4 regions of the Pseudoduganella sp. LjRoot289 genome follow, and region 4 is predicted to be linked to each of the others. Evidence: predicted binding sites of a transcription regulator. Region 4 holds the regulator's gene; each other region holds the start of a gene.
The links. The regulator sigma-54, encoded in region 4, starts transcription at its own class of promoters, with help from an activator protein. The targets are predictions, from matches to a motif close to TGGCANGNAANCTGCTTT.
Positions count from the first base shown of each region.

Region 1: a site for sigma-54 is predicted at 2,928-2,945, ahead of ACSQ8Y_RS07170 (PEP-CTERM sorting domain-containing protein). Genes of this name have one in related genera too.
Region 2: a site for sigma-54 is predicted at 1,898-1,915, ahead of ACSQ8Y_RS27460 (PEP-CTERM sorting domain-containing protein). Genes of this name have one in related genera too.
Region 3: a site for sigma-54 is predicted at 3,383-3,400, ahead of ACSQ8Y_RS05620 (PEP-CTERM sorting domain-containing protein). Genes of this name have one in related genera too.

Region 1 covers NZ_CAXUPN020000001.1:1,641,476-1,646,762, forward strand. The annotation lists gene ACSQ8Y_RS07165 (DNA internalization-related competence protein ComEC/Rec2) at 1-2,045, shown strand, start outside; gene ACSQ8Y_RS07170 (PEP-CTERM sorting domain-containing protein) at 2,222-2,746, opposite strand; gene ACSQ8Y_RS07175 (alpha/beta fold hydrolase) at 3,104-3,937, shown strand; gene dcd (dCTP deaminase) at 4,005-4,571, shown strand; gene ACSQ8Y_RS07185 (BPSL1445 family SYLF domain-containing lipoprotein) at 4,667-5,248, shown strand; gene ACSQ8Y_RS07190 (HAMP domain-containing sensor histidine kinase) at 5,258-5,287, opposite strand, start outside.
Region 2 covers NZ_CAXUPN020000001.1:6,374,122-6,379,408, forward strand. The annotation lists gene ACSQ8Y_RS27450 (autotransporter assembly complex protein TamA) at 1-343, opposite strand, end outside; gene queC (7-cyano-7-deazaguanine synthase QueC) at 468-1,187, shown strand; gene ACSQ8Y_RS27460 (PEP-CTERM sorting domain-containing protein) at 1,189-1,860, opposite strand; gene ACSQ8Y_RS27465 (hypothetical protein) at 2,022-2,156, shown strand; gene ACSQ8Y_RS27470 (PEP-CTERM sorting domain-containing protein) at 2,388-2,642, opposite strand; gene ACSQ8Y_RS27475 (hypothetical protein) at 2,609-2,989, opposite strand; gene ACSQ8Y_RS27480 (CHASE domain-containing protein) at 3,241-5,287, shown strand, end outside.
Region 3 covers NZ_CAXUPN020000001.1:1,291,393-1,296,679, forward strand. The annotation lists gene ACSQ8Y_RS05610 (discoidin domain-containing protein) at 1-2,209, shown strand, start outside; gene ACSQ8Y_RS05615 (enoyl-CoA hydratase/isomerase family protein) at 2,214-2,990, opposite strand; gene ACSQ8Y_RS05620 (PEP-CTERM sorting domain-containing protein) at 3,470-4,063, shown strand; gene ACSQ8Y_RS05625 (CaiB/BaiF CoA transferase family protein) at 4,323-5,287, opposite strand, start outside.
Region 4 covers NZ_CAXUPN020000001.1:6,262,779-6,268,065, forward strand. The annotation lists gene ACSQ8Y_RS26970 (KdsC family phosphatase) at 1-243, shown strand, start outside; gene lptC (LPS export ABC transporter periplasmic protein LptC) at 270-866, shown strand; gene lptA (lipopolysaccharide transport periplasmic protein LptA) at 891-1,487, shown strand; gene lptB (LPS export ABC transporter ATP-binding protein) at 1,490-2,251, shown strand; gene ACSQ8Y_RS26990 (RNA polymerase factor sigma-54) at 2,258-3,742, shown strand; gene hpf (ribosome hibernation-promoting factor, HPF/YfiA family) at 3,810-4,166, shown strand; gene ACSQ8Y_RS27000 (enoyl-CoA hydratase/isomerase family protein) at 4,261-5,287, shown strand, end outside.

The DNA of each region.
Region 1 (5,287 bases), 4.6 Mb from region 4:
GGCGCCTGACGGTGCGTCTCCAGCGGCCGCACGGCAACGCCAACCCCTACGGCTTCGATTACGAACTGTGGCTGCTGGAGCAGGGCGTGCGCGCCACCGGCTACGTACGCGCCGGCACCGGCACCGGCAACGCGCGGCTCGCGTCTTTCGTCTATAGTTTCAGCAACGTCGTTGAGCACTGCCGCGCCGTGCTGCGCGACCGCATCCTGCATACGCTTGCGGGCAAGGAGTACGCGGGCGTGATCGTGGCACTCGTGGTGGGCGAGCAGCGCGGCATACCGCAATCGGACTGGCAGGTGTTCAACCGTACCGGCATCAGCCATTTGATCAGCATATCCGGCCTGCATATCACGATGATCGCCGGCTTGTTCGCGCTGGCGGCGTCGGCGTTGTGGCGGCGCTCCTTCTTCACCCGCGCGCAATTGCCTTTGCTGCTGCCGGCGCAGAAGGTAGCCGCCGTCGCCGGCATGCTCGCGGCACTGGTCTACGTGCTGCTGGCCGGTTTCGGCGTACCCGCGCAGCGCACCTTGTACATGCTGGCCGTGATCGCCGCCGCGCTCTGGCTGGACCGGCTCGCCAGCGTGACCCATGTGCTGTGCCTTGCCGCTGGCGTGGTGGTGCTGTTCGATCCCTGGGCCGTGATGTGGCCGGGCTTCTGGCTATCCTTCGGCGCCGTCGCCACCATCCTGTACGCCACCGTCGGCCGGACTGCCGACCATCATCGCGGCGCCGACGCCGTCGCCGTGGCGGCGGGCGCCGCGATCGCCGGCGCGGCCAGCAGTGGCAACAGGCCGCTGAGCCATGGGCGCCGCCCGCAGTTGAACCGGCGCCAGCGTTTCACGGCCGACCTGAAGGCGGCGGCGCGAGTGCAGTACGCGGTGACGGTCGGCCTGGTTCCGCTGACGATGCTGCTGTTTGCCCAGGTATCCCTGGTCAGTCCTTTGGCGAACGCGGTCGCCATCCCGGTGGTCAGCCTGCTGGTGACGCCGTTGGCGCTGGCGGGCGCGGTGCTGCCGGAGTTGCTGGCCGCACCTGTGCTGCAGTTGGCGCACGGCACCGTTTGGCTGCTGGTGCAGGTGCTCGAGTGGATGAGCGCCAGCCGCGTCGCCGTCTGGACCGCGCCCACGCCGTCGCCATGGCTATTTTGCTGGGCGCTGTTCGGCACGCTCTGGCTGCTGGCGCCGCGCGGCTGGCCGGTGCGCTGGCTGGGCCTCGTGGCTTGGGTGCCGTTGCTGGCGGCCAGCCCGAGCCATCCGCCCGAGGGGACGTTCCGCGTCATCGCCTTCGACGTCGGCCAGGGCATGGCGCTGCTGGTCGAGACCAGCGGCCACCGGCTGCTGTATGACACGGGACCGGCCTACACGCCCGAATCCAACGGCGGCAACCGCGTCATCGCGCCATACCTGCGAGCGCGCGGCATTTCGGCGCTGGATGCCATGATCGTCAGCCATGCGGACGCGGACCATTCCGGCGGCGCCCTGGCCGTCGTTCAGAATATCCGCGTCCTATGGAGTGCAAGCTCGCTGCCGCCCGGTCATCCCATTATCCGCGCCGCAGGCCTGCACACGCGTTGCGAGGCGGGGCAGGGCTGGACCTGGGATGGCGTGCGGTTCGATATGCTCCATCCAACGGCGGCCAGCTATGGCGACAAGACGCTGAAACCCAACGCCCGCAGTTGCGTCCTCAAAATCAGCGCAGGCGGCCAGTCCATGCTGCTGGCGGGCGATATCGAAGCCGCGCAGGAAGCCGAACTGCAGGCCCGCGCGCAAGACCGGATCGCTGCCGACGTGCTGCTGGCGCCTCACCACGGCAGCGGCACATCGTCGACGCCGCCCTTCCTGGCGGCCGTCCGGCCTACGCTGGCCGTGTTCCAGGTCGGCTACCGCAACCGCTACCACCACCCGCAAGCGCAAGTCTACGAACGCTATGGCAGGCTGGGTGTGCGCAGGGCCAGGAGTGACGAGTCGGGCGCGTTGACGCTGGAATTCAATGGTCAGCTCAGCATAGAGAGTTACCGCGACGCGCATCGCCGCTACTGGCGATAGACTTTCACTTCGCCTTCGATGCCCGTCCGGTGCCTGAACCGGGGGTGTTGGCGTGGCCGGCATCGATTCGCGGGGAATGCTCTGCATGCACCGTCGGGCGGGCCGCTGGTCCTGCGATGTGGCGAAAAGAACCGCCATGTCTTGGCGGGCATGGCGGCTTCGTGTTCAGGCGCGGATCAGCTTGCGCGGCGGCGGCGCAGACTTCCCAGCGCCACCAGCCCCAGGCCGAACAGGGCGATGCCGCCCGGTTCAGGCAGCGTGCCCGGCGCCCGAGGCGGCACAGCGTCGGCGGCCAGCAAGGTGATGGTGGCGTTCTGCGTTATTGTGGCGGCGCCGGTGAACGAAAGGTCCGACAGCGAGATCGAATACTGTCCGCTGGTGCCGAAGTTCACCATGACCGGGGCCCAGTCGAGCACATAGTCCACGCCGCTGTCCGATATGCCGCCCGCAGTCGCGGTGGCGGTCGTGAAGACGAAAGGCGTTCCACTGCCAGGCTGGACAAAGGTAAAGGTGACTTTGACGCCCAGGTTGTCCTGTTCGTTTGCGACGATGCCTTGCGAACCGTTCGGCTCGGCCAGTTGCACGGTGCCGATGGCGAATGTCTGGAAATCGCCTGCGTTGGCCAAGCTGAAGTTTTGCGGGGCGAACGAGACGTTGGAGAAACGCACGTCCAGCAGCGTAGGGTTGTTCGATTCGCTCAAGTCCGTCCCGTAACCGTCATCCGCCGCAAAGTTCGCTGCTGTAATGGAGAAAGTCGTCGCCGCAGCCAGTCCAGCCGTAGCCCACGTCGACAGCGCCAATAAACTCTTTCTAAATAAACTCTTTCTAAAGATTGTCATTTTTCCCACCTATGATGGTTATTATGGAAGTGCTACAGTGTCCAAGGCAAGATGTGTTCCAGAAACTAAATAGTGACTATTATCAATGACTTGCGTGGACAAAATTCAATTTAACTTGCCGACATGTAAAGTATTCCGACAGTCGAAGAAAATTAGAGCAAGCGTTCTATTTTTTCTCTGCAGCTCTCCTTACAATGGACCTAAGGAGGCACTACAAAAATGAACAAACCCAAGCTGCACTTCTCGCACGCCAACAGCTATCCGGCAGGCACCTACCGCCGTCTGTTCGAGTTGTTGGGGGCGCACTATGACGTCCAGGCGCTCGACATGCACGCGCATAACCCCGCCTACCCGGTGCAGACCGGCTGGCCGCACCAGGTGCAGGAGCTGATTGACGAGTTGACATCGCGCTACCGCGAGCCGGTCATCCTGGTCGGCCATTCCCTGGGCGGCATGCTGAGCGTGATGGTGGCAGCCATGCGGCCGGACCTGGTGCGCTGCGTGGTGATGCTCGATGCGCCGGTGGTGGCGGGCTGGCGCGCCATGCTGCTGCGCGTGATGCGGCGCTGGCCGGTGGCCGACAAGTTGTCGCCGGCGCGTTTTTCGGCCAAACGCCGTAACGTGTGGCCGGACGAGAGGGCGGCCTACCAGCATTTCGCCAGCAAGGACATCTTCGCGGCCTGGGCGCCGGGTGTGCTGGAGGACTACATCGCCGCCGGCCTGAAACCGCATCCGCAGGGCGTGCAGCTGCGGTTTACGCGCGAGAACGAGACCGAGGTCTACCGCGGCCTGCCGCACCACATTGGCGGCCTGGTGAAAGATGGCTTGGCGGTCCCGGCCGGTTTTATCGGCGGCGACAAGTCGGTCGAATGCCGCCAGGCAGGGCTGGAAGCGACGCGCCGTTTGGTGGGCCGCAATTTCCGCATCATCCCGGGCGGGCATCTGTTCCCGATGGAGTCGCCCGAGATGACGGCGAAAACCGTGCACGAAATGATAACGGGGCTGCTGCCGGGAGTTTGCAAAAATGTTCTGGCAGGCGGGGCTTTCGCGTAAAATCGCGGGTGAAAATGGCGCCGCCGGCCCGGCGCGCCTCCCTGCAATCTTTAAAAGTGGTTTTGCGATGACGATTAAGAGCGACAAATGGATACGCCGCATGGCGGAGCAGCACAAGATGATCGAGCCTTTCCACCCGGACCAGGTGCGCGAGGACAGCGGCCGCAAGGTGATTTCCTATGGCACGTCGTCGTACGGCTACGATATCCGTTGCGCTGACGAGTTCAAGATCTTCACCAACATCAACAGCACCATCGTTGATCCGAAGAACTTCGATTCGAACTCCTTCGTCGATGTCAAGAGCGACGTCTGCATCATCCCGCCGAATTCCTTCGCTCTGGCGCGCACCATCGAGTACTTCCGCATTCCGCGCAACGTGCTGACGGTGTGCCTGGGCAAATCCACCTACGCGCGCTGCGGCATCATCGTCAACGTGACGCCGTTCGAGCCGGAATGGGAAGGTTACGTCACGCTGGAGTTCTCCAACACCACGCCGCTGCCGGCCAAGATCTACGCCGGCGAAGGCTGCGCGCAAGTGCTGTTCTTCGAGAGCGACGAAGTGTGCGAGGTGTCGTACAAGGACCGCAACGGCAAGTACCAGGGCCAGCACGGTGTGACCCTGCCGAAGGCTTGATGCTTCTCAAGCACTGAACGGAAGAGGGAGGCAGTCCCGCGCCGAAGATGTCAGAATCGTAGAGATTCCCTCGACACCGACGACTGGAGATTGCCATGCGTAAGCGTATTTTCCTGTTCAAAACCGCCGCCGCGCTGGCGCTTTTCAGCGCCGTGCTGGCGGGCTGCACCACAACCACCTCGTCCGGCAAGCCCGGCGCGGACGACAGCCGCGCCGAGATCGACGCGGGCTTCGATACGACCCTGAACCGCCTGTATGCGGAAGTGAAGGGCTCGCGCGAGCTGGTGGCGAAATCCCATGCGATCCTGGTGTTCCCGCGCGTGCTCGCCGCGGGCTTTGTCGTGGGCGGCGAGTATGGCAAAGGCACTTTGCGCGTCAAGGGTGCGCACGGCGGCTATTACCGGATGACGTCGGCCTCGGTGGGCCTGCAGGCGGGGGCGCAGTCGAAAGCCGTGGTGATGCTGTTCATGACGAAGGACGCGTTCGAGAAGTTCGGCCAGAGCAAGGGCTGGACGGCGGGCGTCGATGCTTCCGTGGCCGTGGTCAAGGTTGGCGTGAACGGCGAAATCGACACCACCACCGCCAACAATCCGGTCCAGGCCTTCGTGCTGACCAACGCCGGCCTGATGGCGAACCTGACGCTGGAAGGCACCAAGATCACCAAGCTGGAGCTGTAAGCCGGCTGCTCAGGCGTGCTGCGTGATCGGCAGCACGAT
Region 2 (5,287 bases), 110 kb from region 4:
CCACGCGTACCGGCTCGCCGGGCTGCACGTCGACCACCACGGTGGGCGTGGCGGTGGGATCGATGCGGGTGCTGACCAGGGGCGAGTAGTAGCCGGCGGTGGCCAGCAGGGTTTTCACCTGCTCGGGCGCGGTGCGCGCCATGCGCTGCAACTGCTCGCGGTCGATGCGCGGATTGCCGCGAAAACGCAGCAGGTCGAGGTTGTCGGTGAGGAGTTGTTCCAGCGGCCCGGGCGCGTTCACGCGCACGTTGTACTGCAAACCCTGGGCCAATACGGCGCAAGGCAGGGCTGCCAAGGCGAGCAGGGCCGCGGCCGCGGCACGCATGCCCATTACATTTGTCATGAGTTGTGCCAAAATTCGAGGTCCTGCCGTTTTTTTGATGTGATGAAGCTAGCCAGTATCGGGCATGTTACCGGATAGCGTCAAAAGATGGCGTACCACTAAGATTTATTGAAGGCAAAGAAAAATGATAGCTACGATCGCCACCGACGCCGCGCTGGTCCTGTTCAGCGGCGGCCAGGATTCCACCACTTGCCTGGCGTGGGCGCTGGAGCGCTACAGCCGGGTCGAGACGATCGGTTTCGATTACGGCCAGCGCCACGCCATCGAACTGACGGTGCGGCCGCAGGTGCTGGCGCAGCTGCGCGCGCACAAGCCGGAGTGGGCGGCGCGCCTGGGCGAGGATCATATGGTGGACTTGTCGGTGATTTCCGCGCTGTCGCACACGGCCATGACCGAGGACATCGAAATCGTCATGCAGGCGAACGGCCTGCCGAACACTTTCGTACCGGGGCGTAACCTGATGTTCATGACGGTGGCGGCCACCCTGGCCTACCGCCGTGGCCTGAATGTGCTGGTGGGCGGCATGTGCGAGACCGATTTCTCGGGCTACCCGGACTGCCGCGACGACACCATGAAGGCGCTGCAGGTGGCGCTGAACCTGGGCATGGACACCCGCGTGAAGCTGGAGACGCCGCTGATGTGGCTGGACAAGGCGCAGACCTGGACCCTGGCCCACGCGCTGGGCGGACAGGGCCTGGTCGACCTGATCCGCGAAGCCACGCACACCTGCTACCTGGGCGAGCGCGGCGCGCTGCACGACTGGGGCTACGGCTGCGGCACCTGCCCGGCTTGCGAGCTGCGCGCGCGCGGCTACCGGCAGTACGCCGGCAGCGCGACAGTCTGAATTACTTCTGCTTGCGGCGGCGCACAGCCGCCAAGCCCGCCAGGCCCAGGCCGAAGATGGCCAGCGTGCCCGGTTCCGGCACGGCGCTGCTGTTGACGGCGATGTTGTCGATGGCGAGCCAATTGTTGGTATTGCCCTGGATGGTGAAGCTGCTAAGCCCGGCGAACCCGCTCAGCGCATACTTGGTGAAATCGTTCCCGATGGCGATGTTCATGTTGGCGGTGCTGTTGAGGGCCAAGGTCGTCGAGATGCTGCCGCCGTTGCTGAAATATCCCGTCAACACGGCGTTCTGGACGTAGCCATCCCAGTCTTTAAGGTCCAGGCTTTGCACGGAGAATGGTGACGCAGTCTGGCTGCTGATGGTCATCTTGTTGCTGGTCATCATGAAGTCGGTGCCGTTATACGCACGGGTGGTCGTGTCGGTGTTGTTGCCGTACGTCGAGGTGATAAAGAGAAGGTTGGACGTCGATTGGAGTTTGAAGCCGTCCACGGCCGCCGGCGCCGCATTGCCGAAATTGGTGTAGGTGGTGCCGCTGCCGCCGTAATACACGCTCGAGTTGCCTGCCATATTGGTGCCGGCCAGGCCGTCGGCGGTGATCACGGTGGCGTTGGCTGGTGCGGCGGAAGCGATGGAGACGAGGGCGAGGGCGGCGGTAAGTTTGACGATGTACACTGTAATTTCATTGTTTGGATTCAATATATGTTAGATATAAGCAAGTTTCGTTCCAGAAATATAAGTTTTTTATAATCAAGAAGTTGGCGCAAGGGAGGGTAAAACTCGACTGTGGTTGTAAAGTTTTCCGACACTGCCCGCTGTGCTTTCCGTGCCGCGACTTGGTGCAGCAGGCCGAGGTCGCGGCGTTCTGGTCGGACCCGATCCGCGGCGCCAGCGGCCACATCCTCGGCGCATTCGCCATCTGCCATTGCGAGCCGCACAACCCCAGCCTGGCCAACCCGGCGATGATGTAGCAGGCTTCGCTCCTGTCGGGTATCGACGTCGAGCAGGCCCAGGAGGCAGTCGCGCTGCGCGCCGGCGAGGCGCGCTTCCGCGGCAGGACGACAACGCGCCGGTGGCGCAGCTGCGCGCGCAAGCCGGAGTGGGCGGCGCGCTGCACGACTGGGGTTATGGTTGCGGCACCTGCCCGGCTTGCGAGCTGCGCGCGCGGCTACCGGCAGTATGCCGGCAGCGCAGTGGTGTGATTACTGCTGCTTGCGGCGGCGCATAGCCGCCAGACCTGCCAGGCCCAGACCGAATATGGCCAGCGTACCCGGTTCCGGCACGGCGCTGGCTGCAAGCAAGGTGGCCCGGTTGGACACTTGGGTGTTACCCAGGTTCAGGGAGCCCTGGCTGAAAGCGGACGGATTGACCGAGGCTGGCAGTGCCAGGCTGGTAAACGCAGTGCCGGTGGGCTCGGTGAAGCTCAGTTCGAAGCGGCCGAACGGGGCGTTGTACACCGGAAAATGTAGTTGTCCTTGACACCCCACATCGCAAAACTGTCGATGATCATGGCCTGCACGTTGAACTGATAGTGGCTGGTACCGAAATCGACCGTGGCGTACATGGTGGTGCTGTCCCAGTACTGATAGCCGTTGCCATTGCCGCCGCCGCCGCTGGCCTTGCTGAGCCCGTCCATGTCGTAGGCGACGGTGCCGTTGATGGTCTGGCCGACCTGGATGCCGCGGGACGCCGATGCCGTGGTCGCAGTGGCTCTCCAGTTTTGGCTCGACAGGGTGGTCGCTTGGGCGGGCGCGACGGCGGCTGCGGCGAGGAGGATGGCGGCTTGCAGGAATGATTTGGTCATGGGAATCCGGTGAGTTTAGTTGCTTTAATGCATAATAATTTATCTCAAAGCAATTTTAGTTCCAATATTTCTTCCTGATCGGGCGGGACAGGAGGTGTAAAGTTTTCCGACATTTAATCGGCGCTAGTCACTGCTGTTTGCCTACAACAGGCGTTGCGCGTGGCGGCCCCGTTAACGTACTATCAATGGTACTGACTAAGGCGCAGCCCCCATCCATGGACCCCAACGTTCCCCGGCCCAGACCACGCCGGATGCTGCAGGACTTGCTGAGCCCCGGCTTCTTGTCGGGCTTGGTGCTGAGCGTATGCCTGGGCTCGACCTGGTGGCTGTGGAGCAACGCCAGCAACGACGCGGCGCAGGATACCCGGGCCGACTTCGATTTCCGCGTGCGCGAACTGGTCAACAACATCGCGCAGCGCATGCAGACCTACGAACAGGTGCTGTACGGCGTGCAGGGCCTCTACCTCAGTTCCGATTTCGTCGACCGCGATGAATTCCGCAACTACTTGGCAGGGCAGGCCCTGAACGAACATTTTCCTGGCATCCAGGGCGTTGGCTACATGCGCCTGATCGGCGGCAAGCAGCGCGAAGTCCATACCGCTGCCGTGCGCGCGGAAGGTTTCCCCGGCTACAACGTCCACCCCGAAGGCCAGCGGCCGCAATACGCCCCCGTGGTCTATATCGAGCCCTTCAGCGGCAGCAACCTGAAAGCCTTCGGCTTCGATCCGCTGTCCGAGCCGGTGCGGCGGGCGGCGCTGGAGCTGGCGCGCGATTCCGGCCTGCCCGCCATGAGCGGCAAGATCCGCCTGGTGCAGGAGGGCGAGGGCCAAGGCCTGGAGCAGGCCGGCTTCCTGATCGTGCTGCCGGTGTACCACAACAGCCAGCCGCGGCGCACGCTGGAGGAGCGCCGCGCCGCCATCACCGGCTGGGTGTACGCGCCGTTCCGCACCGGCGACGTGATGGCCGGCCTGGGCGGTGAACGGGCCGCCATGCTGGACGTGGAGGTCTACGACGGCGACCAGGTGGGATCGGCCAGCCTGATGTACGACAGCCAGCCCGGCCCGCCGCAGCGCGGCCTGCGCAGCACGGTCCAGAAAGTGCGGCTGGCCGGCCACCGCTGGACGGTGCGCATCAGCGGCCTGGCGGGCAGCGGCGTGGGCGCCGAGCGCGACGGCAAGGCGCAGCTGATCGGCGCCGCCGGGCTGGTGCTGAGCTGGGTGCTGGCGTTGCTGGCCTGGCTGCTGGCGCGCAGCCGCGTCAAGGCGCGCGACGCGCTGACCCACGCGCGCCAGCTGGCGGACGAACTGAAGCAGGGCCAGGACAGCCTGTTGGCCATGGCCGAGAGCGCGCAGCGCAGCCAAGCGGTATTGCGCAGCATCCTCGATTCGACGGTGGACGGCATCCTGGTTGACGATTTCAACGGCGGCGTGATCAATTCCAACCGGCGCTTCCGCGAACTGTGGAACGTACCGGAGCACCTGGACTGGCAAAGCGACGGCGCCTTGTTGCTGCAGCAGGTGGCGGCGCAACTGCAGCAGCCCAGCGTATTCCTGGCGGCGGTGGGAAGGCTGCAGCGCGAGAACGAGGTGCAGCAGGAGCTGCTGCACCTGCGCGACGGCCGCGTGATCGAGCAGTTCACGCGCGGGCTGCGGCTGGGCAGCGAAGCGGCGCGGCTGTGGTCCTTCCGCGACATCACCGAGCGCACCCAGAGCGAGCGCCGCGAGCAGACCCGGCGCCAGGTACTGGAGTTGCTGGCCACCGGCGCGCCGCTGCAAACCATCCTCGACAGCGTGGTGCGCGGCGTGGAGGAAGGCAACCCCGGCATGCGTTGCGCCATCCTGCTGCTCGACGAGGACGGCAGCCGCCTGTTCGTGCGCGCTGCACCCAGCCTGCCGCCCTTCTTCTGCGCGGCGATCGACGGCCAGCCGGTGGAGCAGCCCGAGGGCTCGCGGCGAGAGAAATTGCAGCTTGGGCGGCGCATCATCGTCGCCGATGTCAGCCTCGACCCGCTGTGGTCGCAGTATCGCGACCTGGCGCAGCAGGCCGACGTGGCGGCGTGCTGGACGGACCCGATCCGCGGCGCCAGCGGCCAGATCCTGGGCACGTTCGCCATCTTCCACCGCGAGCCGCAAAGCCCCGGCGTGGCCAGCCTGGCCATGATGGAACAGGCGTCGCGCCTGTCGGGCATCGCCATCGAGCAGGCCCAGGCGGCGGTGGCGCTGCGCACCGGCGAGGCGCGCTTCCGCAGCCTGTACGACAACGCGCCGGTGGCGCTGTGGGAACAGGACTGGTCGGCCG
Region 3 (5,287 bases), 5.0 Mb from region 4:
CTGGGGCATCAACCACATCCGCTTCCACTCCTTCAACCCGCCCGAGGCGGCATTCCAGGCGGCCGATGAACTGGGCATGTATCTGCAGCCGGAGCCCGGCATGTGGAACGAGGTCTCGCCCGGCACGGCCATGGACAAGATGCTGTACGAGGAAACCGACCGCATGATACGGGCCTACGGCAACCATCCGTCCTTCCTGCTGCTCAGCCCCGGAAACGAGCCGAAGGGACGCTGGAAGGAGGCCTTCGACCAGTGGATCGCGCATTACCGCGTGGCCGACCCGCGCCGCTTGTACTCCAACGGCACCGGCCACACCGAGAAGGAAGTGCCGGGCCTGGGCGAGGGCACCGACTTCCTGGCCATGCAGCGCATCGGTCCCAAGCCGCTGCGCGGCAACAAGGGCTGGTTCGGCAAGGACTACGGCGATACGCTGGCCGACATCCATGTGCCGGTGGTGTCGCATGAAACCGGCCAGTGGGTGGCTTATCCGGACTTCAGCGTCATCCCCAAATTCACCGGCTACCTGCGGCCCGGGAATTACGAAATCTTCCGCGACTCGCTGGCCAAGCACGGCATGGCGGACCGCAACAAGGATTTCGCCATGGCATCCGGCAAATTCCAGGTGCAGAACTACAAGGAAGAAATCGAGGCCAATCTGCGCACGCCCGGCATGATGGGCTACCAACTGCTGGACTTGCACGACTACCTGGGGCAGGGCACGGCGCTGGTGGGCATCCTCGACACTTTCTGGGAGTCGAAGGGATACGCGACGGCCAGGGAGTTTCGCCGCTTCAATGGCGAGACCGTGCCGCTGGCGCGCCTTGGGAAGCGGGTCTACACCGGGGACCAGGCGCTGACGGCGGAGGTGGAGATCGCGCACTTCGGCGCACTGCCGCTGGCGAACGCGCAGCCGTACTGGAAACTGGTGGACGCGGCGGGCAAGGTGGCCGCCGGCGGCGAGCTGCCGCGCAAGGATATCCCCATCGGCAAGAACATCAGTCTTGGCACGGTGCAGGCCGCGCTGTCGCCGCTGCCGGCGCCTGCCGCCTACCGCCTGGTGGTGGGCCTGCGCGGCACGGATGCGGAGAACGACTGGAACATCTGGGTCTATCCGGCGGCGGCATTGCCGGCGGCAGAACCGGCCGATGTGTTGGTGACGCAGAGCTGGCCGGCCGCCGAGGCGGGGCTGAAGGCGGGCGGCAAGGTGCTCTACCTGCCGCGCGCGGCGGACCTGGACTGGACCTCGCCACCGCTCGACACGGTGCCGGTGTTCTGGAACCGCCTGATGAATCCGGCCTGGGGACGCATGCTGGGCGTGTGGGTCGACCATCGCCACGCCGCGCTGGCGCAGTTCCCCACCGAGGCCTTCAACGACTGGCAGTGGACCGAGCTGGTGGCGGGCACGCGCGCGCTGAACATGGACAAGCTGCCGCCCGGCCTGCAGCCCATCGTGCAGCCGGTGGACGACTGGAACCGCAACTTCAAGCTTGGCCTGCTGTTCGAGGCCAGGGTGGGCAATGGGAAACTGATGGTGGCGAGCGTGGACCTGGAGCGCGACCTGGACCGCCGCGTGGTGGCGCGCCAGTTGCGCAAGTCGGTGCTCGATTACATGGCCGGCGCGGCCTTCGATCCGCAGACCGCGATGGAACCGTCGCAGTTCAGCGCCGCGCTGTTCGATACGCTGGTGATGAAGAAGCTGGGCGCAGTGGCGGCCACTTCGGCCGGCGGGCGCGATGCGGCCAGCGCCGTGGACGGCGACCCCAACACTTTCTGGACAGCGGATGGCAAGCGTGGTCCGCGCTGGTTGACGCTGGCGTTTCCGCAGCCGGTTTCCTTCACCGGCCTGGTGCTAATGCCGCGCCAGAACCACCGCGACCACGAGGGTGACGTGCGCGAATACCTGCTGCAGGCCAGCGATGACGGCGCCACGTGGCGCGAACTGAAACGCGGCGCGCTGGTGTCGACATTCGACCAGCAAACCATCCAGCTGGGCCGCAAGGAAACGGCGCGCCATCTGCGCTTTACCGCACTGTCCGGCTTCGGCGCGGACACCACGAGCGCCATCGGCGAGCTTGCGCTGGTCTACGCCGGCCCGGCGCTGCCCGAGAATGGCGCAGCGCTCACCTACAAGCGGGTGCGCTCGGCGTCCAGCGACATCGACGAAAATTTGCCGGTGAACGAAAACGGCAAGCCGGCCCGCAAACCCTAGCAGCCTAGTCGAAAGCGGAGAAGTCGGGGCGGCGCTTCCCTTTGAATGCACTGACGGCCTCGCGCACCTCGGGGCCGGACAGCGTGGCAACGAAAGCCTTGCCTTCATGGCTGATGGTGTCGGCCAGGCTGGCGTGCTGGCCCTCGCGCAGCAGGCGCTTGGTCAGGCGTACGGACGCCGGCGCCAGCGCAGCGAGCTCCCGGGCCCACGAGCGTGCCAGCGCCAGTTCTTCGCCGGGTGCAGCCAGTTCGTTGACCAGGCCGGCGCGCATGGCTTTCTCTGCGTCGAAGAAGCGGGCCAGCAGCATCAGTTCGGACGCCAACCGAGTGCCGGCAGCGCGCGGCAGCAGCCAGCTTGAGGCGAATTCCGCCGTTGCTCCCAGCGCCGTGAAGGGGAGGCGGAACTGGGTATCGCTGGCGGCCACCACCAGGTCGCAGTGCAGCAGCATGGTGGCGCCGCCGCCGATGGCCATGCCGTGCACCGCCGCCAGCAGCGGCTTGGGAAACGCCGCCAGGCGCTCGGTCAGCCGTTCCAGCGGCGAGCCGGCAAAGCCCTGGTGCAGCACGCTGGTCGCCATCCCGCGCATATCGGCGCCGGCGCAGAACGCGCTGCCTTGCCCCGACAGCAGCACGACGCGCACTGCCGCCGTTTCCTGCGCATCGCGCAGCAGCGCGTCGAGCCGGGACACCCACGCGTCGTCCATGGTGTTCAGGCCGTCCTCGGACGAGAAGGTCAGATGCATCACGCCTTGTTCCAGCGCTGATTCGATATTGCCAGCCATGAGGTTGCTCCTTGGGTTATGCGGGGATAGCACGCGATGAAGCTCAGGGTAGCAGGCTTGCGATGGCCGCGTCGCCCGGCCATGTGTGGATGCGCCATCGCCTCGGCCGGTCCGACATTCGTACACGAAGCGCGAAGCGCCGCGCACGAAAGCGCATGGGGTCAAGTCTCCGACAAGACCGTTAGCCGTGCAGTTCGGAAATGTGAGGAAACGCGGTAATTTGTCCGAATGTCGGACCCCTGGCCCAGGACCTGACCCCGCGACCTGCTAGCCCTCGTCACGCTGACGGCGGATGCCAACTGCTGCCGGTGTGTCGCTGGCGCTTACAGCAGGCAGAGAACGCGAGACAGGAACTCGGCCAACTCATTGATAAATAGGCAACTCAGCGCCGCTGGCTCGAATGTTGCACTAGGTGGGAACCCGCTGCTTAGGTGCGCGGGTGATTTACCAGCCCCGCAAATCCACAATGGAGTACTCCCATGCTAATGAAGATCCCGTTTAAGGCCAGCCAAATATCTGGCATTCGCAGCGCTGCAGTGGCAGTCGTTGCCACCGCAGCGCTCAGTTTCGTCTCCAATGCGAGCGCCATTCCTTTGTTGACGTGGTCGATCACCGGTCCAGGTGTAAGCTCGTCGACGCAGACAGGAGATACAACCGCGCTGACATATGCCTTATCCGGGCCGGCTGTTCATACAACACAAACCTGGACCGCGACCGCCCTGGCCACCGAGGCCGGTGACTACAGTTTCGACTGGGATTACTCGGGCTTCCACGCATTTTTCCGTGTGACCGCCTTCCTCCGTGCAGACGGCACGCCGCTGGTTGGCGTAGGGCCGGTGGATTGCTGCAACCCGCCTTCTGGCGGATTCGACTATCACGGCACGTATACCTTTGCCAACATCAATGCCGGCGATGTGTTGCGGTTCACTTTGGGCGGCAGAAATAATGACTCGAACACCACGCTCAACGGGACACTGACACTTGATCAGCATGGCGTACCCGAGCCGGCATCACTGGCGCTGATTGGTATAGGGCTCGCGGGTTTTGCTGCCTTCAGGCGACGAGCGCGCTGACGCGAGCGGCCGGTTTTTGGCCCGCTTTGAGGAACTCGTGGCATTCCGCTCAGCCTCTTCGTGATGCCGGGTGCACTGACTTCCAGGAAGTGGGCCCAATCCGGCGGCTTGCTGCGCGATCCAGCCAGGCCTGGCCCATGAGCTGGCCGGCGAAGTAGACCACGTAGGCGTTCGCGCCGCTGGCGGTCGTAGCGTACCTGGACGGTCTTTTCGCGCAGGTCGAGCGGGCATACGAAGCGTTGCTAACACGCAATGCAGTTCAGGCTAGCAGGCTTGCAATGGCCGCGTCGCCCAGTCCTGCTTCGCGCAGGATTTCCTCGCTGTGTTCGCCGCGCGCCGGCACCGGGCCGGGCTCGGCCGGGCAAGTGGAGAAGCGCGGCGCGGGGCGCGCCTGCAGCACGCCGTCGCGCGTGAAGTAGACGCCGCGCGCGGCCATGTGCGGGTGCTCCATCGCCTCGGCCGGCGTCAGCACCGGCGCGAAGCAGGCGTCGCTGCCTTCCAGCAGGTCCACCCAGTGCGATCGCGGCCGGGCGGCGAAGAGCGCTTCCAGCCGGCTGCGCAATGTTGCCCAGGTGCGCGAGTCATAGGGCTGTTTGAAATCGGCGTCGTCGCCCAGGCCCAGCTTGGCAAACAGCAGCGCGCTGAACTGCGGCTCCAGCGCGCCGATGCTGATGTAGTGGCCGTCGGCGCACAGGTAACTGCCGTACCAGTGCGGGCCGTCCAGCAAACCGCGCCCGCGCTCCATAGGCTGCTGGCCGGCGGCGTGTATCGACAGCATCAGGTTCATCATGTTGGCGCTGCCGTCGACGATGGCCGCGTCGATCACCTGGCCCTTGCCATGTGCGCGCGCATGCAGTACGCCGGCCAGTATGCCCATGGCCAGGTACAGCGCGCCGCCGCCCAGGTCGCCCACCAGCGTGGGCGGCGCCATCGGCGCCGTGCCCGGCATGCCGGAATACCACAGCGCGCCGGACAGGGCGATGTAGTTTATGTCGTGCCCGGCCGCTTGCGCCAAGGGGCCTTGCTGGCCCCAGCCGGTCATGCGGCCGTACACCAGGCGCGGGTTGCGCGCCAAGCACGCGTCCGGGCCGAGGCCCAAGCGCTCCATGACGCCGGGCCGCATGCCTTCGATCAGCACGTCGGCCTGTTCGACCAGGGCCAGCACCGCCTCGACCGCCCGCGGGTCTTTCAAGTCCAGCGCAAGGGAGCGCTTGCCGCGGTTGA
Region 4 (5,287 bases):
CTGGCCAAGACCGGCCTGTCCGCCGAGGAAGTGTGCTTCATCGGCGACGACGTGGTGGACCTGGTGATACTCAAGCGCGTCGGCTTCGCGGTGGGGGTGCCGAACGGCCGCGCCGACGTGCTCAGCCGCGTGCACCACGTGACCGAAGCCCACGGCGGCCGCGGCGCGGTGCGCGAAGTGAGCGAGTTCGTCTTGCGCGCCACCGGCAACTACGACAAGGTCATGGCCCAGTTCCTGGTCTGAAAGAATCGAGAATATGCGAAGGTTGAATGATGCGTAAACGAACCGCGCAGCGCTGGCGGCTGTCGATCACCATGGTGGCCGGGGTGTTCGCCGCCTGCGGCAGTTTCTGGCTGGTACAGCTGATGAGCCGCAGCGACGAGGAACTCATGGCCGACAAGCGCCTGAACGAGCCCGATTACATCATCGAGCAGTTCAGCGTGGTGCGCATGACCAAGGAAGGCAAGCCGAGCTACATCGTGGCCGGCGACAAGCTGGTCCACCGTCCGATCGACGACGCGTCGGAGATCGACAAGCCGGTGGTGCGCAACCTGAGTTCCGGGCATCCGCCGCTGGACATGACGGCCAGGCGGGCCCGCGTGGACGAGGGCAATTCGCGCGTGAAACTGGAGGGCAATGTGGTGATCGACCGCGCAGCGCAGGGCACGGGCGCGGCCATGCACATGACCACCGAGGCCCTCACCGTTTATCCGGACGAGGACCGCATGGAGACCGATGCGCCGGTGCAGATCATGCAGGGCGGCACCACCGCGACCGGCACCGGCATGAAGGCGAACAACGCCACGCGCCAGGTGCAGCTGCGCGGACGCGGCACCATCGTCACGCCGCCGCCGGCGCCTAAATAATCGAATACACTGAATGGAAAAAACATGAAAAAAATGCTCTTGTCGGCCTTGCTGCTGTGCACGGCCGGGCTGGTCCAGGCCGAGAAGGCCGACTCCACCAAGCCGACCCAGATCAGCTACGACAACGCCGACGTCGACGACGTCAAGCAGATCAGCACGCTGACCGGCAACGTCGTGCTCACGCGCGGCACCTTGCTGATGAAGTCGGCCAAGGCGGTGGTGACCAAGGATCCGGAAGGCTACCAGTACGTGACCTTGACCAGCGTGGGCGGCAAGCCCGCCACCTTCCGCCAGAAGCGCGACGGCGAGGGCGAGCAGTGGGTCGAAGGCGAAGCCGAACGCATCGAGTACGACGGCAAGGCCGAACTGGTCAAGCTGTTCTCGCGCGCCAAGGTGCGCCGCCTGGAAGGCAACAAGCCGAGCGACGAGGTCGAGGGCGAGTTCATTTCCTACGACAGCCGGCGCGAATTCTTCAGCGTGCGCAACAGCGCCGACGGCGGCAGCAAGCCGGGCGCCGGCCGCGGCACCATGGTGATCCAGCCGTCGAACAAGCCTGCCAAGCCGTCCGCGCCGGCAACTGCGCCCGCACCGGCGCCGGTGCAGCCTGCGGCGGGGAAATGACGATGGCGGAACACACTCCAAGCTGCAACAGCACCCTGGTCGTGCGCGGCCTGCAGAAGACCTACGGCAAGCGCCAGGTGGTGCACGACGTCTCGCTGCAGGTCGAGTGCGGCGAGGTGGTCGGCCTGCTCGGCCCCAACGGCGCCGGCAAGACCACCTCCTTCTACATGATCGTCGGCCTGGTGCCGTCCGACGCGGGCAGCATCGACATCGCCGGCGTGGACGTGTCGAGCATGCCGATCCACCAGCGCGCCACGCTGGGCCTGTCCTACCTGCCGCAGGAAGCGTCCGTGTTCCGCAAGCTGACGGTGGAGGAGAACATCCGCGCCGTGCTGGAGATCCAGAAGGTGGACGGCAAGCGGCTGAGCAAGGCGCAGATCGACGAGCGCCTGGACCGCCTGCTGGCCGACCTGCAGATCGAGAAGCTGCGCGAGAACGCGGCGCTGTCGCTGTCCGGCGGCGAGCGCCGCCGCGTCGAGATCGCGCGCGCGCTGGCCACCAATCCGCGCTTCGTGCTGCTCGACGAACCCTTCGCCGGCGTCGACCCGATCGCCGTGATCGAGATCCAGCGCATCGTGCGCTTCCTCAAGGAGCGCGGCATCGGCGTGCTGATCACCGACCACAACGTGCGCGAAACGCTGGGCATCTGCGACCGCGCCTATATCATCAACCAGGGTAGCGTGCTCGCGTCCGGCCGGCCGGACGACATCATCGCCGACGAATCGGTGCGGCGCGTCTACCTCGGCGAACACTTCCGCATGTAAGCACCCATGAAACAGTCTCTGCAACTCCGCACCTCGCAGCATCTGGCGCTCACGCCGCAGCTGCAGCAATCGATCCGCTTGCTGCAGTTGTCCACGCTGGAGCTGCACCAGGAACTGGAGCAGCTGCTGGGCGACAATCCCCTGCTGGAACGGCTGGACGATCCGCTCGACCGCTCGCTGCGCCTGCTTGGCGACGGCGCCATCAACCAGACCCAGTCCAGCGGCGCCGAAGCGTCGCCGGCCGACGTCGGCGCGCCGGCGCAGGACAGCGCGCCCGCGCAGGAAGCCGAAGCGTTCGAGAGCGGCGACGGCGACAGCGCCAGCAACGCCGAGGCCGACAGCGACTGGAGCGACGCCGGCCGCAGCAAGGCGCCCGACGACGAGGACTCGCGCCCGCAGCTCGAGGCCAGCCACTGCACCTTGCGCGAGCACCTGATGGAACAGATGCGCGTGACGGTGCAGCAGCCGCGCGACCGCGTGCTGATGGAGCTGATCATCGACGCGCTGGACGAGAACGGCTACCTGGAAGAGAGCCTGGAGGACATCCACGCCCGCCTGCCGGAAGAGGCCGATGTCGAGCTCGACGAGCTGCAGACGGCGCTGACCCTGCTGCAATCGTTCGACCCGATCGGCGTCGGCGCGCGCAGCGCGTCCGAGTGCCTGTCGCTGCAGATCCGGCGCATGCCGGGCGTGCCCCTGGTGACGCGCCGCATGGCCGTCACCATCGTCGAAAAGCACCTGGCCTGGTTCGCGCAGCGCGAATTCAACAAGCTCAAAAAAGCCCTCGACTGCGACGACGAGGACTTGCGCGAAGCGCAAACGGTGATACGGCTGTGCAATCCGCACCCGGGCGCGGAGTTCGCCTCCGACGTGTCCGACTACGTGGTGCCGGACGTGATCGTGAAGAAGGCGCGCAATGGCTGGCAGGTCTCCTTGAACAACGACGTGATGCCGCGCCTGCGCGTAAACGCGCTGTATGCCAACATGCTCAAGCAGGGCAAGGGCGAGTCCGCCATGGGCGCGCAGCTGCAGGAAGCGAAGTGGCTGATCAAGAATATGCGCCAGCGTTTCGACACCATCCTGCGCGTCGCGCAGGCGATAGTAGAAAGACAAAAGAACTTTTTCAGCCATGGCGCGGTTGCCATGAGACCCCTTGTGTTGCGTGAAATTGCTGATACACTGGGACTACACGAGAGCACTATTTCTCGGGTAACAACTCAGAAATACATGCTGACTCCGCATGGCATGTTTGAGTTGAAATATTTCTTTGGCAGCCACGTCGCCACCGAAGCAGGAGGAGAAGCATCCTCGACGGCGATACGGGCGCTGATAGTGCAATTGACAGGAGCTGAAGACCCGAAAAATCCATTATCCGACAGTAAGATTGCGGACATGCTGGGGGAACAAGGCATGGTAATTGCGCGACGGACTGTTGCCAAGTATCGCGAAGCTCTGAAAATCCCACCGGTTAGTCTGCGTAAAGCTTTGTAGTTTTACTTGGGTTCCCCTACGCGCCAACAAGACGACAGCGTATGAGCCCTCTTCTTTAGGAGTGTGTATGAATCTCACCATCAGTGGACATCATCTCGAAGTGACGCCAGCCATCCGTGAATACGTGCAGAGCAAGCTGGAGAGGATCAAACGCCATTTCGATCAAGTTATTGATATTGCTGTCATCCTGACCGTAGATAACCTCACCGAGAAAGACAAAAGGCAAAAGGCCGAAATCAATCTGCGCATGTCCGGCAAGACCGTGTACGTGGAAAGCCTGTCGCAAGACCTGTATGCTGCCATCGATACGCTGATCGACAAACTGGACCGCCAAGTCATGAAATACAAATCGAAAGTGCAGGAGCACGGCCACGACGCCATCAAACACCTCCCCGACACTTACGAACCCGCCGCCACCCTGTAGGGTCCCCGGCACTCCAACAAAGGGCGCATCTGGCGCCCTTTTTTGCGGCCATCGATCTAGAATACGGTATTGTTGATTTAGCTGATTTAAACCCATGAGCGGACACGTCCTCACGCAAGTTTCCAACGGCACCGGCTTCATCACGCTCGACCGCCCGAAGGCCCTGAACTCCCTGTCGCTGGACATGGTGCGCGCCCTGACCTCCGCCTTGCTGGCCTGGCGCGACGACAGCGCCGTGGCCGCCGTGGTGATACGCAGCAGCAGCGAGAAGGCCTTGTGCGCGGGCGGCGACATCCGCTTCTTCCACGACGTGGGCCGCGCCACGCCGCAGGGCGGCAGCGCGCTGCTGGAGGATTTCTTCACCGAGGAATACGCGCTCAACCACCTGATCCACTATTACCCTAAACCGTATATCGCGTTAATGGACGGCGTGGTGATGGGCGGCGGCATGGGCATCGCGCAGGGCGGACCGGACTGCGGCGTGCGCGTCGTCAGCGGGCGGACGAAGATGGCGATGCCCGAGGTGAACATCGGCCTGTTCCCCGACGTCGGCGGCAGCCATTTCCTGTCGCACGCGCCGGGCCGCCTGGGCCGCTACCTGGGCCTGACCGGGCTGACCGTGGGCGCGCCGGACGCGCTGTACGTGGGACTGGCCGATCATTACGTGCCGGAAGCCGAATGGCAGGCGCTGGGCGACTTGCTGGAAGTCGTGCCGGGCGCGGAATTGCGCGAGGCCGTGCAGGCCTACGCTGCGGGCTTTGACGCCGGCGCCGGCGTGCTGGAAGGCGAGCGTGCCGCCATCGAGCGCCACTTCGCAGCCGACAGCGTGGCGGCCATCATGGCCTCGCTGGCCGGGGACGAGGGCGCGTTCGCGCAGAAGGCGCTGGCAGCGATGCGGACCCGGTCGCCGCTGATGATGTGCGTGACCTTGGAACTGTTGAACCGCGGCGCCTCGCTCGGCGTGGCGGACTGCCTGCGCATGGAGCGCAACGTGGTGCGTCGCAATTTCGAGCACGGCGAAGTGCTCGAAGGCGTGCGCGCGCTGGTGGTCGACAAGGACAACGCGCCGCAGTGGTCGCCGGCGACGCTGGAGGAGGTGACGCCGGCGCTGGTGGCCGGCT